3 regions of the Herbaspirillum sp. C9C3 genome follow, and region 3 is predicted to be linked to each of the others. Evidence: predicted binding sites of a transcription regulator. Region 3 holds the regulator's gene; each other region holds the start of a gene.
What was found. The regulator LexA, encoded in region 3, represses DNA repair genes until DNA is damaged. The targets are predictions, from matches to a motif close to ACTGTATNNNNATACAGT.

Region 1 (4,710 bases), 160 kb from region 3:
GCCCGCCCCGGTGTGGGCATGGATGTATTGAGCAAGCTGCGTCGTGGCAACTGGGTGATCCAGGCCCAGTTGGACCTGCACGGCTACCGCCGCGACCAGGCGCGCGAGGCCCTGGGTGAATTCCTGCGCCAATCGCGCCGCCGCGGCCTGCGCTGCGTGCGGGTGATCCATGGCAAGGGGCTCGGTTCGGTAAACAAGGAACCCGTACTCAAGCACAAGGTACGCAACTGGCTGGCGCAGAAGGATGAAGTGATGGCCTTTTGCCAGGCGCGCGCGGCCGATGGCGGCGCGGGAGCACTGGTGGTGCTGCTGCGCTCCAGCGAGCGGGCCTGACTACCGCGCCTGCGGCATCAGCCCGCAGACAAATGGTCCAGCATGGCCACGATGGCCTCGAAATGCGGCCGTGCGGCGGCGTCAGGGCTCAGACAAGCCTGGCGCACACCGGCCAGCGCGGCTCGCTGCTTCTGGCCCGCCTCATCTTCCGGCTGGCCATGCGCTAGCAACTCTTCCAGCAGACAGCCATAGGCCCGCACTTCCATGGCCTGCACACCCCAGGCATGGGGCTGTTCGACATCGTAGAACCAGGCCGCACCGAAATCGCCGAGCAGGGCTTCACCCTCCCGATGCAGGATGTTGTGACCGTAGAGGTCGCCATGCACGATGCCCTGCGCATGCAGGTGAGCTGCTGCCGAGGCGATATCGCGTGCAATGACGATCACCTGGCTCCAGGTCAGCATGAAGCCTTGCGCATAGACATCGCGCGTACAGGATTGCAGGTCAGGCGGGCCGGCCAATACCTTGAAATCGCGATCAATCAGCGGCATGACCAGTCCCTGCACCGCTTGCGGATGACCTTGCAATCGCCCCAGCACGGGAATCAGCCCGCGATGGCGGCCGGCCATGATGCAGGCCGCCATCTCGCGCTCGGGCAGGCCGTCGCTGGTGACGGCACCCTTGAAGAGCTTCAGCGCCACCGGCTGCGTCTTGTTCGCGTCCTTCCAGCGAGCGGCGTAGATCACGCCGGAAGCACCCTCGCCCAGCTTGTCGGCCAGTTGCAGATCCCGCCAGTGGATTGCCGCCACCTGAGCATGGCGGTCTGCCGCTTCTTCCACCGCCGCGCACCAGGCATTGCCGGCCATGGCCAGCCAGCTCAGACGCGGCAGGGTCAGCAGCCAGTGTGGAAACGCCTCCAGTGTATTGGCCGACAGGCGCAACAGTTCCAGATGGCGGCAGGCCGCCAGTTCCGATGGCAAGGTGCGCAGGCGGTTCCCGGCCAGCATCAGCTTTTGCAGGCGACTGCATTGCCCGATGCTGGCGGGCAGCCGGGTGATGCGATTGTCGGTCAGCACCAGCCAGCGCAGCGAAGGCGGCAGCGATTCGGCGGGGACGTGTTCGATGCGGTTGGCCTTGAACCCGATCATTTCCAGCGCAGGACAGCGCCCCAGCACGGTTGGCAATACGGTAAAGGCATTGTCGGAACAGAACACGATGCGCAAGCGACGCAAGCGCGGCAGGTCGTCGGGCAAGGCAGCCAGCGCGTTCCCGCTCAGGTCCAGAATCTCCAGGGTTTCAGCCAGTGTGAAGATTTCTGGCGGGAATTCGCGCAGGCCGCACGACAGAGACAGGCGGGTAATGCCTTTCAGGGCGCCGCTGCGCAATTGTTCCAGGGTGTGCATGCAGAGAGGTGAAGAAAAACGTCAGAAAGCGCGGAGTTTAACAGTGCCCGCCCGGCCCTTCAGAACAGATCCAGCTGGGCATCGCCTGGTGATCTGCCGGACCTCGCCTGCGGTCGCCGAAAACGGCTGGCATCCAGCGTGGCAAAGGCCCGGTTGCGGTGATCGATGCCGAGCCGCCGGCTGGCCTTCTCGAAACGCTGGTGCAGCAGGTCGGCCCAGACGCCGGTGCCACGCATGCGGGTGGCGAAGTCGGCGTCGTAATCCTTGCCGCCGCGCATGTCCTGGATGCGGTTCATCACCCGCGCCGCCCGGTCGGGGAAGTGCGCCTGCAGCCACTGCCGAAACAGCGGGCTGACTTCCCACGGCAGGCGCAGCACGATGTAGCCCGCTTGCCGCGCACCGGCGTCGACGGCGGCTTCCATCACACGTTCCAGGTCTGGCTCGGTCACGAAGGGAATCACCGGGGCAATCGATACGCTGACCGGAATACCCGCCTCGGCCAGGGTACGAATCACCCGCAGCCGCCGCGCCGGGCTGGCCGCGCGCGGCTCCAGCGTGCGTGCAATGGCGGCATCGAGCGTGGTGATGGTGACCGCGACGATGGCCTGCCCCTTGGCGGCCATCGGGGCCAGCAAGTCGATGTCGCGCTCGATCAGGGAAGACTTGGTAATCATCGCCACCGGGTTCTCGCAATCGTGCAGGATCTGCAGGATGCGCCGGGTCAGTTGGTGCTCGCGCTCGATGGGCTGGTAGGCATCGGTATTGATGCCCACCGTGATGGTGTCGGGTTCATAGGACGGCTTTGCCAGTTCGCGCAGCAGCAGGTCGGGCGCATTGCGCTTGGCGACCAGCCGGCTTTCGAAATCCAGACCGGGCGAGAGGCCCAGATAGCTGTGCGAGGGCCGTGCAAAGCAGTAGATGCAGCCATGCTCACAACCCCGGTAGGGATTGAGCGAGAGCGAGAACGGCAGGTCCGGCGAGCTGTTGCGGCTGATGATGGAGCGCGCGTCTTCCTCGGTGACGATGGTCTTCAGGCGCGGCGGCTCGTCATCCTCCATCACCTCGGCTGCAAGCGGCTCGACGGCGGCAAAACTGACCGCCTGCCAGCCATCATCGAACTCTTCCCGCGCCACCGATTCGTAGCGCCCGCGCAGATTGGTGACGGCTCCCCGACCCTTGCGCGCGACCTGGTTGCGATGGACGAAGGTTTCCGGCGTGAGGGTGGCGTCATCCTCGCCAGGAGGCGCAGGCTGGTCAGGAAAAGGCCGGGCAATGCCCTGCGGGAATTTGGGGAAGGAAGCCAAGGCAAGCTCAACGATACTGTATATATGAACAGTATTTTGCCTTCACTTGGGGCGCACTGCAAATGCTGTTTCAATTTGTCCGGGTGCCGCATTAATCGGTTATGCTTGTTCACCCTCAGCTTCCCATCAGCGAAGAAAGCGACCACAAAGGGGGAACAAGGACCACCCGAGGTCCCAAGGAGACAAGGATGCAATACCAGGCAAACCGGCGCGCTGCCGGTGCATTGCTGGGCGCCTCGCCCCTGGTGCAGTCCGGCGCCGATGCGCTGCTGGATCTGCAGGCTATCGAACGCTCGCACCAGCGCAGCTCGTCCTACGGCATCACGCGCGGCCAGCGGCCCGACTTGGACGCGCTCTCGCGCGCCGACCTGGCACAGACGCTGGAAGCCAACCAGGCCCTCTCCGGCCACGCCCGCCCGGTCATGGAAACCCTCTACGACCAGATCCGCAATACCCACAGCATGGTGATCCTGTCGGACGCCGAAGGTACCATCCTGCACACCCTGGGCGACAGCGATTTCCTGGCCAAGGCCGACCGCGTGGCGCTGGGTCCGGGTGGATGCTGGTCGGAACAATTGCGTGGCACCAATGCCATCGGTACGGCCCTGTTCGAGCAGAAGCCGACCACCGTACATGCCCAGCAGCACTATCTGGATGCCAACCGTTTCCTGACCTGTTCAGCCGCCCCCATCTTCGACCATCGCGGCCAGGTGCTGGGGGTGCTGGACGTCTCCGGCGAATGCGGCAGCTTCCACAAGCACACCATGGCGCTGGTACGCATGTCGGCGCAGATGATAGAAAACCACCTGCTGGCCGGCAGCTTCCCCGATTGCATCACCCTGCACTTCCACAGCCGTGCCGAATTCGTCGGCACGCTGGTCGAAGGCATCGTCAGCTTCACCCCGGGCGGACGCTTCCTGGCGGCCAACCGCAGTGCGCAGTTCCAGTTGGGGCTGACGCTGGCGGCGCTGCAATCGCATACCTTCGCATCGCTCTTCGGGGTACCGCTGTCGCTGCTGTTCGAGCACCATCGCAAGGCCGCCCCGGGCTTGCTGGAGCTGTGCCTGCACAACGGCATCCGCATCCATGGACGGGCCGAACTGCGGCTGCGCGACCAGCATTTCCAGAATGCGCGCGAAGCCATCATCGATACGCCGCACACGATCCCCGCCGCCCGCCCGGCGCCCGTAGCACGGCCTCATGCAGGCCCGCCGCGTCCCGGCCTGCAGGCACTCGATACCGGCGACGCTCGCATGAGCGCCCTCATCGCCAAGTTGCGCAAGGTCATCGACCGCGATATTCCCATCCTCATCACCGGCGAGACCGGTACCGGCAAGGAATGGCTGGCTCAGGCCATCCACCGCGAGAGCGCGCGCTTCCGGGCCACGCAAACCCGGACAGGCGCAGCGCCTTTCGTGGCCGTGAATTGCTCGGCCATTCCGGAGAATCTGATCGAGGCCGAACTGTTCGGCTATGAAGACGGCGCTTTCACCGGTGCGCGTCGCAAGGGAGCGCTGGGCAAGATCGCCCAGGCCCAGGGCGGCACCCTCTTCCTCGATGAGATCGGCGACATGCCGCTGGCCCTGCAAGGCCGCCTGCTGCGGGTCTTGCAGGAACGCGCGGTGACGCCCCTGGGCAGCCAGCGCGTCATCCCGGTGGACTTCGCGCTGGTGTGCGCCACCAACCAGCCACTGCGCGAAATGGCCGCGCGTCATGCCTTCCGCGAAGAC
Region 2 (4,710 bases), on a different contig from region 3:
GTTCCAGGTGCTGCAGCCAGAGACCCCATTCCTCGGCCAGCGCGGCTTCGGCCAGGGCATCGAGCACCAGCAGGCGGTGGCCGCTGCCGCGCACGAGCTGGGCCGCGCCCCCATCGATGCGCTCCTGCCCGAAGGCGCGCAGCCAGCCGCGCAGGCCGAAGCGTTCGGTGTAGATGTCCTGCGCCAGCACGCCGGCATTGGCGCCGCCCCAGATCCAGATCGAGTTGATGGCCTTCTGGCCGCGCATTTCGCGCTGTTCGTTGAGGGACTCGGCGAACCATTGCATCTGCACTTCGTTTTGCAGCTTGCGCCAGGCCAGCTCGCCCGGTCCTTCGGGCATCCAGATATCGACATTGCGCCCGCTGGCCGCCGAAGGGGTGGAGGTGCGCAGGCCGGCCCAGGCATCGGCCCGGATGAACCAGGTACGGGCGTCGCCATAGACCAGCTCATGGCCGATCTCGGTAAAGAGCGGCAGGGCGGCGTCGAACAGGCGGCGCGATTCGTCCTCCTCCAGTTGCAGCTGGCCGATGTCGGTCAACACCAGATGATCGCGGGCCACGTGGATGTGGGCCGGATGCAGCACGAACCAGTGGCCGGCGCTGGGCGCGTGGCCCAAGCGCTGCATCAGCGCGCTGGCGGCAGCCGGGCTGCAATCCTGGGCGGCAGGCGGCAGGCCGAAGCGTCGGGCCAGCCAGTGTTCATGCGGCAGGGCGCGTGAAAACGGATCATGCGCCTGGCGCGCCACGGCCTTGCCCCGGCCCAGCAGCATGGCCAGGGCCGGCGCCTGGCACTGGCGCAGCAGGTCGCGCGCCAGCTCGGCCGGGGGCAGGGCGAAGGGGATGAGGATGTCGAGTTGATTCATGGGGCGCTATTTTAGCGGCTGGCGCGCCGCTTGGCCCCGTCGACTGCACAAAGCTTCACTTCAAGGCAGTGTCATTGCTTGTTCCAGGCGTTTTTGGCGCGCTGTCGTACCAGCATGCGCACGCTGTCGGGCATGGGCGTGCGCGCGCCATTGGTCTCGGCCGAGAACCACAGGCTGTCCTCGAAGAAAGGCAGCATGCGCGGCGTGATGAAACGGCTGCGGATGCCGTTGATGTGGCGCTCGCCCTGCGCCGTCTGCTGGGTGATGTAGAAGCGCTGTGGTACCACCAGGTGCAGATACTCCCTGGCGCGTGTCATGGCCACGTACAGCAGACGCCGTTCCTCGGCGATCTCGGCCTCGCTGCCGGTGGCCAGGTCGGACGGAATGCAGCCGTCGACCACATTCAGTACATGGACCGAGCGCCATTCCTGGCCCTTGGCGGAGTGGATGGTGGAGAGCGTCAGGTAATCTTCGTCGCGATAGGGCGGGCCGGAGAAATCGCTGCTGGCCTCGGGCGGGTCCAGGGTCAGTTCGGTGAGGAATTTCTCGCGCGAGGCATAGCCCCTGGCCAGCGCGGTCAACTGCTCGAGGTCGGCGGCGCGGGCGTCGGCATCCTCGTAGCGTTGTTCCAGCTGCGGCAGGTACCAGTCGCGCGCGGCCTGGAGGTCGGTCGGCCAGGTCGCGCTGGCGCGACGCATCAGGTCATAGGTGTCGGCAAAGGCCTGCCATTGCAAGGCGATGCCGGAGGGCGCGCTGAAGTTCAGGAGCGCGTCGGCCGGGGCGCTGGCACCGGCCATCAGGTCCAGCACCTTCCTGGCGGTAGCGGGACCGACCCCGGGGATCAGTTGCAGCGCCCGGAAGCCCGCCATCCGCCCACTGGGATTGTGGGCCAGGCGCAGCAGGGACAGCAGGTCCTTGATGTGTGTGCTTTCCAGGAACTTGAGGCCGCCGAACTTCACGAAGGGAATGTTGCGCCGGACCAGTTCCAGTTCCAGCGCCGCGCTGTGGGTGGCGGTACGGAAGAGCACCGCCTGCGACTTCAGCGTGAGTCCTTCTTCCCGATGCGCCAGGATGCGGTTGGCCACCCAGCGCGCCTGTTCGGCCTCATCCGGGATCACCACCAGTTGCGGCTTCTGCGAGGAAGGCTTGTCGCTCCAGAGCTGCTTGAGGTGCCGCTCCGGCGCATCGGCGATGACCGCATTGGAGGCCTGCAGGATGGGCTGCGTGGAGCGATAGTTCTGTTCCAGCGTCAACAGCCGCGCCGACTGCGTGAACAGCTCGGGAAAGTCGAGGATGTTGCGCACCGTGGCGCCCCGGAAGGAATAGATGGACTGGGCATCGTCGCCTACGGCGGTCACACCGGCGCCATCCGGTTTCATCCTTTGCAGGATCTCGGCCTGCAGGCGGTTGGTGTCCTGGTATTCATCCACCAGCACGTGGTCGAAGCGCGCGCCTGCCGACTGCGCGATCACTGGGTCCGAGAGCATGTCGGCCCAGAACAGCAGCAGGTCGTCGTAATCCAGCACATGCTGGGCTTCCTTGGCCTCCACATAGCGGGTAAAGAGTTCGCCCAGCAGCCTTTCCCATTCCCGGCACCAGGGGAACTGGGTTTGCAGCACCGTGCCCAGGTCTTGCCGGGTATTGACCGCACGTGAATAAATGGACAGGCAGGTCGCCTTCAGCGGAAAACGCTTGTCGGTCGAGGACAGCCCCATCTCATGGCGCAGCAGGCCGATCAGGTCTTCCGAATCGCCGCGATCCTGGATGGTGAAGTCTTCTTCCAATCCGATGACGGTCGCGTACTCGCGCAGCAGACGCGCGCCGATGGCGTGGAAGGTGCCCGACCAGGGCAGTTGCGGCGGGCTGTCGGCAGGCGCGAGCCCCAGGACCTGTCGGATCACCTGGCCGACGCGCCGGCCCATGTCGGCGGCCGCCCGGCGCGAGAAGGTCAGCAGCAGGATGCGCTGCGGGTCGGCCCCATCGAGGATCAGCCTGGCGACGCGGTGCGCCAGGGTATTGGTCTTGCCGGTACCGGCACCGGCCACGATGAGCAGCGGCAGCTGCTGTGCCGGCGGAAGCTTGCTGCCGTGCTCGACCGCCTCGCGCTGCTGCGCGTTCAGGCGCGCAAACGGATCGCGCTCGCCGCTGGGCGGGCTGCTGGTGTCGGGGACGTCCTGAGCGAGTTCGGGTGGCATGGTGCGGGAAATCCGGAGGGGCGAGGGGGCGCAAGCAGATACTGTATATATAACCAGTTCATGATGCAACATCAGGAAGTGCTTTTATATGAAGTCACTGAGCGCGAACCTCTGCCGTGGAAGTGAATCTATAGACATCACGGCGGGCGACCTACGGGTCAGGCGCGAGCAGGCGGCTGAGGGCCAGGGATGGGCCGTCGGTCCAAACTGTGGCAAACTTCGCGCTTTGTCTTCGCCCGTGTTGGCGTGCGGCCGGAGCATTGCGCCCCTAGCCTGGGGCGCGAGGCGACTGGTGGCACATTGTGCAGGCCCTCTCCCGGAGCAATTTTGAGTCTGATTAAAAACCTGCCGTTCGAATGGCTGGTCGGTATCCGCTACACGCGGGCCGGCAAGCGCAGCGGTCGCAACAGTTTCATTTCCTTCATTTCCCTCATTTCCATGGCCGGCATCGGGCTGGGCGTGGCCGCGCTGATCGTCGTGCTGTCGGTGATGAACGGCTTCCAGAAGGAGGTCCGTGATCGCATGTTGTCGGTGCTGCCCCATATCGAGGTGTTTGACGCTTCCGGTGCCATGCACGACTGGCAGGCCGTCGCCAAGCAGACCTTCCAGAACCCGGAAGTTCTGGGCGCGGCGCCCTACGTGTCCGGTCAGGGCATGATGACGCGTGACGACAACCTGCGCGGCGTCATGGTGCGCGGCGTGCTGCCCGAAGAAGAGCGCAAGGTGTCCGACGTGGCCGGGCAGATCAAGCAGGGCAGTTTCGATTCGCTCAAGCCCGGCGAATTCAACATCGTCATCGGCGGCGAGCTGGCGCGCGGCATGCGCGTGGGCCTGGGGGACAAGGTCACGCTGATCGTGCCGCAGGGGCAGGTGACCCCGGCGGGCGTGCTGCCGCGCCTGAAGCAGTTCACCGTAACCGGCATCTTCGAGGCCGGCCATTATGAATTCGACTCGTCGCTGGCGTTCATCGACATCAAGGATGCCGAGACCCTGTTCCGCATGGATGCCCCTACCGGCGTGCGCCTGCGCATCCGCGACATGCTGCAGGCCCCGGAAGTGACTCAGCAACTGGCCCACACTCTCACCGGCGACCTCTACCTGCGCGACTGGTCGCAGCAGAACAGCAACTGGTTCGCGGCCGTGAAGACCGAAAAGCGCATGATGTTCATCATCCTCGCCCTCATCATCGCGGTGGCGGCCTTCAACCTGGTGTCCACGCTGGTGATGACGGTGACCGACAAGCAGGCCGACATCGCCATCCTGCGCACGCTGGGGGCCTCTCCCGGTTCCATCATGAAGATCTTCGTGATCCAGGGCGCACTGGTGGGCCTCATCGGTACGGCTGCCGGGGTCGGTCTGGGCGTGCTGGTGGCACTGAACATCGATGTGCTGGTGCCGGCCATCGAGCGTGCCTTCCATGTGCAGTTCCTGCCCAAGAGCATCTACGTGATTTCCGAATTGCCGTCCGAGCTGATCTGGTCGGATGTCACCACCATCGGCGGCCTGGCCGTTGTGCTGGCATTCCTGGCCACGCTCTATCCGAGCTGGTCAGCGGCCCGTGTCAAACCGGCGGAGGCGCTGCGCTATGAATAATATTGATCCGATCAAGAACCGCCAGGCCGTGCTCTCATCGCGCGGACTGGGCAAGACCTT
Region 3 (4,710 bases):
GGCGGTGAAACGGCAGAATTTCTTGCGCTTGAACAGCGGGTTTTGCTGTTGACGCTTGTTTTTCAGCTTGCTTTTATCGAACTTTTTACCGAATGCCATGGTTGGCTCCTGTATCTAAAAATTGGGTAAGGTCTGTTTGGCTACCTTGCGTCTTCAATCCGACGCGACCGGGCCAAAATCAACGATATGAAACACGACACTCTTGCTGTTGCGATTCCTGCGGGCCAGAAAGCCGGTGAACCGGAAGACTTCCCCCAGTGCCGCCTTGTTGAGGGCACCGGAGATTTCCCCTGCTGCCAGCGCTGCGATCTCGAATTCGACCTGACGCTGCATGCCAGCTTCCATCTGTTCCGACTGATGCTGCAACCTGGCAGTGACAATCGGGATACCGGCCGGCGTGTAACGTAAAACATCACGTTCTGCCAGGCTGGCGATGACTTGAAACTGGTTCACTCTCCGCGATGTTCGCAGCGCTTAAGCTGCCGGTGCTTCGGTACGGCTCTTGGCCGCGTCTTCCTTCTGCACTGCCTTCAGGATGGGGGAAGGACCGGTTTCGGCCTTCTTCATCTTGACGGTCAGGTGGCGCAGGACGGCGTCGTTGAACTTGAAGCCGGTTTCGATTTCAGCCAGCGTTTCGCTGTCGACTTCGATGTTCAGGCAGACGTAGTGAGCCTTGGCCAGCTTCTGGATCTGGTAGGCCAGTTGACGACGGCCCCAATCTTCGACACGGTGGACCTTGCCGCCGCGGGTGGTGACGATGCCCTTGTAACGCTCGATCATCGCCGGCACTTGCTCGCTTTGGTCCGGGTGGACGATAAATACGATTTCATAATGACGCATGTAGACTCCTTATGGACTTATTGAAGACGCCCACCCCGGCGTCAAGACGGGTGTGGGAAGAGGAAAACCCGAGATCATACTAGCTTTCGCCCACCAGGGCAATGTCGGAGCCCACAAACGCCGCCCCGGCGGTGAGATCGAGCGGTCAGCGCGCCACACTTTCCGACTTGGCGGCATCAAATCTCATGTGTCTGCCTATATATATGCAGGAGAAAGATTGCCTTTTCCGCCTCGCAAAGTGCATGTTGCCGTTGACACAAGGATTGTACCTGTATAAAAATACAGACTGTTCATCCAGACAGCCTTCCCTCCGAGAAAGGCCACCCCCATGCTCAAACTGACTGCGCGCCAGGAACAGATCCTGAACCTGATCAAGAACGCCATCGAGAACACCGGCTTCCCTCCCACGCGCGCAGAGATCGCCGCCGAATTGGGCTTTCGCTCCGCCAATGCGGCCGAAGAGCATCTGCAGGCCCTGGCCCGCAAGGGGGCCATCGAGATTTCTCCCGGCACCTCGCGCGGCATCCGCCTGCGCGAGTCCTGCGCGCTCCCAGGATCCGTGGCAGCACGACAAATGGCCCTGCCCCATCCGGCGCTGATGCAGCTGAGCCTGCCACTGATCGGACGGGTGGCGGCGGGTTCGCCCATCCTCGCCCAGGAACATGTGGAAAAGACCTACCAGGTCGACCCGGCCATGTTCCCGGCCAAGCCGGATTACCTGCTCAAGGTGCGCGGCATGTCCATGCGCGACGCCGGCATCCTCGACGGCGATCTGCTGGCAGTGCGCCGCGCCGATCAGGCGCGCAACGGCCAGATCGTGGTGGCCCGCCTGGCCGATGAAGTCACGGTCAAGCGCTATCAGAAGACCGGCAGCGTCATCACCCTCTTCCCCGAGAATCCGGAATTCGAACCCATCATCGTCAAGCCGGAAGAAGACCAGTTCGCCCTCGAAGGACTGGCCGTCGGATTGCTGCGCAGCTGGAACTGATCCCCGGGGCAGCCCACCGCCCCGCACCAGGCGAGCAGGCCGCAAGCCGCTCCAGCAGGCTGCGCGCCGTCTCTTGCTGCATCAACCTCCGCCTAAAACGGAGGTTTTTTGCTTTCTATTCAGCTCTTCGCAAGTGACGGGTTGCGCATATCATGCCTGCTGGATAGCTATGTCCGGCGCCAGCGATGCGCCCAACCAAGAGGACCCCTTTCGATGTCGACGCGCAAGAGCAGCAACAAGCACGGCAAACCCGTTCCGGCCCCGGCCGCCGCCAAGGCCAACCTGCAGGATCTGCTGGATGTCCGCAAGAGTCTCGATCTGCTGGACAGTCGCCAGACCGAACAAGCCAAGGCCATCTGCGTGGCCGTTCTCAAACGCGACCCGGAACTGGTTTTCGCCAATCACGCGCGCGGCCTGATCGCCACCCAGGAGGGACTGCACCCGGAGGCTGAGCACTATTTGCGCAAGGCCTTTGCGGCCGATCCCGCCAATGCCGAATACCTCAGCAACCTGGCCGCCGCCGTGCTGGCACAGGACCGGGTGGACGAGGCCATCAAGCTGTACGAGCAGGCCATTTCGCTAGACCGGGAAAACCGGGCAGCACGCATCGGCCTGGCCAATGCGCTGCACGAAAAGAATGACCCGGAAGCCTCCATTGCCTACTTCGAGGACGCAGTCAAACGGGAGCCGGATGCTCCCGGCCCCCTGTCCCACCTCGGTCGCGCCCTGGTCGAGGCCAAACGCTACCAGGAGGCGGTGGCCACGATTCTCAAATCGCTGGAACTGGACATCAGTTTCGCACCCGGACATACCGCCTTGGGCGAGGCGTTTTACGGCATGGAGATGTACAAGGAAGCACTGGAATCGCTCAAGACGGCCATCCTGCTCGACCCTCAAGACACCTATGCCCAGATCAAGATCGCCGATGCCTATCTGAAACTGGAGAAAATCAGCGAAGCGCACGAGCACCTGCAACGCATCATCGAGATTGCCCCCAGGGATCCCAACAGCTACATCCGCCTTGCTTCCAGCCTCTTTGCGACCCAGGACCGCTTCGAGGATGCCATGCAGCTCTTCAACAAGGCCCTCGAACTGGATCCCAGGCAGGCGCTGACTTACAACAACATGGGCGCAGTCCTGCATGATCACGGCGACACCCATGAGGCCGTAGCCAACTTCCGCAAGGCATTGACGCTGCGCCCCAACTATCCGACGGCGCAACACAACCTGGCCTTGAGCCTGTTGCTGCACGGCGAACTTAAGGAAGGCTGGGCCTGCCACGAAAGCCGTCTGGTCACGCGCGAGCGCGCCCATGTCTACAAGTTGATCCACAAGCTCTTCGGCATCATCCCGAAATGGGATGGAAAGTCCTCGCTGGCCGGGAAGTACATCCTCCTGATGCACGAGCAAGGCTTCGGCGACAGCATCCAGTTCCTCCGTTATGTCCGGCTGCTGGTCGCACAGGGCGCGCGGGTGGCGCTGCACGTCAAGAATCCTCTGTACCGGCTGTTCCAGTCCTTCACACCGGAAATCACGCTCATCCGCGAAAGCGATCCGCTGCCACCCTGCGACTGCGCCTATGTGCTCATGAGCCTGCCCTACGCACTGGGAACCGATACGGTGGAAGACATCCCGGCATTCCCGAGCTATCTGGCAGCCGATCCGGCCCTGGTCGAGGTCTGGCGCGAGCGCATCGCCGCCATGGGCGGCGCGGCACCAGGCAAGCTGCGTGTGGGCGTAGTCTGGGCCGGCAATCCGGAACACGGCAACGACCGCCATCGCTCCATCAGCCTGAACAAATTTGCCAGATTGTTCAGCCTGCCAAACATCGAGTTCTACTCTTTACAGAAAGGCAAGCCCACCGAAGGGCTGCGCACCCTGCCGCCAGACCAGAAGGTTCACAACCTGGGCGATCTGTGCACGGACTTCGCCGATACCGCCGCAGCCATCCACAATATGGACCTGATGATCAGCGTCGACACCTCCGTGGTTCACCTGGCCGGTGCCCTGGGCCATCCGACCTGGGCCCTGGTGCCACATGTACCGGATTGGCGCTGGCTCCAGAATCGCGACGACTCCCCTTGGTATCCGAGCATGCGCCTGTTCCGCCAGCCCGCCATCAGTGACTGGGACTCGGTCCTGACCCGGCTTGCCGACGAATTGGTCATCTTGCAACAGAAAAAAATGCAGGGATAAGACGCCCCTCTCCAGAGACCGCCCCGCTTTGTGCGCAGCACCAGCGGGGCTTTTTGTCAGCGGCGGACAAAATTTCTCAGTTTCAACAAAAAATCGCTAAAGTTTTCTGAAGTGCCGTCGAAAAACATGTGCTTGGAGTTTCAAAGCACGTAGTTTTAGGTCGGAAAGCCTTGAAAAAGATTTTTTTGCAGCAAACCCTAAACTTTTTCCAAGACTGCCCGATAAAGCAATCAACAGCGGTTGAAACGCCTGGGGCTCATGGGTAGAAGACCAAAGTTAAGCACTGAAACTCGGATCATCGGTCTCAAATCTTAGGAGAATTAACATGGCAGCAGTCATTAATACCAACATTGCGTCGCTCAACACCCAGCGCAATCTGAATTCGTCGCAAGCGTCGCTGAACACCTCGATCCAACGTCTGTCGTCGGGCCTGCGCGTCAACAGCGCCAAGGACGACGCCGCCGGTCTGGCCATTGCCGACCGCATGAACGCCCAGATCAAGGGCCTGGCAGTTGCACAGCGTAACGCCAACGACGGCATCTCGATGGCGCAGACCGCTGAAGGCGCTCTGTCGACCGTCGGCGACAACCTGCAACGTATGCGTGAGTTGGCTGTGCAGGCTGCCAACGGCACCAACAGCGCACAAGACCGCAAGACCCTCAACGACGAATACACCCAGCTGTCGC

Region 1: the regulator LexA is predicted to act here: its motif matches at 2,996-3,013, upstream of HNO82_RS00195 (PA0069 family radical SAM protein).
Region 2: the regulator LexA is predicted to act here: its motif matches at 3,098-3,115, upstream of HNO82_RS11540 (ATP-dependent helicase).

The regions. Positions count from the first base shown of each region.
Region 1 is NZ_JABFMQ010000001.1:43,286-47,995, reverse strand. Features, by position in the region: gene HNO82_RS00205 (Smr/MutS family protein) at 1-333, shown strand, start outside; gene HNO82_RS00200 (leucine-rich repeat-containing protein kinase family protein) at 351-1,676, opposite strand; gene HNO82_RS00195 (PA0069 family radical SAM protein) at 1,736-2,980, opposite strand; gene HNO82_RS00190 (sigma-54-dependent Fis family transcriptional regulator) at 3,169-4,710, shown strand, end outside.
Region 2 is NZ_JABFMQ010000010.1:9,489-14,198, forward strand. Features, by position in the region: gene HNO82_RS11535 (hypothetical protein) at 1-862, opposite strand, end outside; gene HNO82_RS11540 (ATP-dependent helicase) at 934-3,057, opposite strand; gene HNO82_RS11545 (lipoprotein-releasing ABC transporter permease subunit) at 3,385-4,650, shown strand; gene lolD (lipoprotein-releasing ABC transporter ATP-binding protein LolD) at 4,643-4,710, shown strand, end outside.
Region 3 is NZ_JABFMQ010000001.1:206,941-211,650, reverse strand. Features, by position in the region: gene rpsR (30S ribosomal protein S18) at 1-99, opposite strand, end outside; gene priB (primosomal replication protein N) at 154-453, opposite strand; gene rpsF (30S ribosomal protein S6) at 475-840, opposite strand; gene lexA (transcriptional repressor LexA) at 1,169-1,828, shown strand; gene HNO82_RS01015 (tetratricopeptide repeat protein) at 2,042-4,024, shown strand; gene HNO82_RS01010 (flagellin N-terminal helical domain-containing protein) at 4,350-4,710, shown strand, end outside.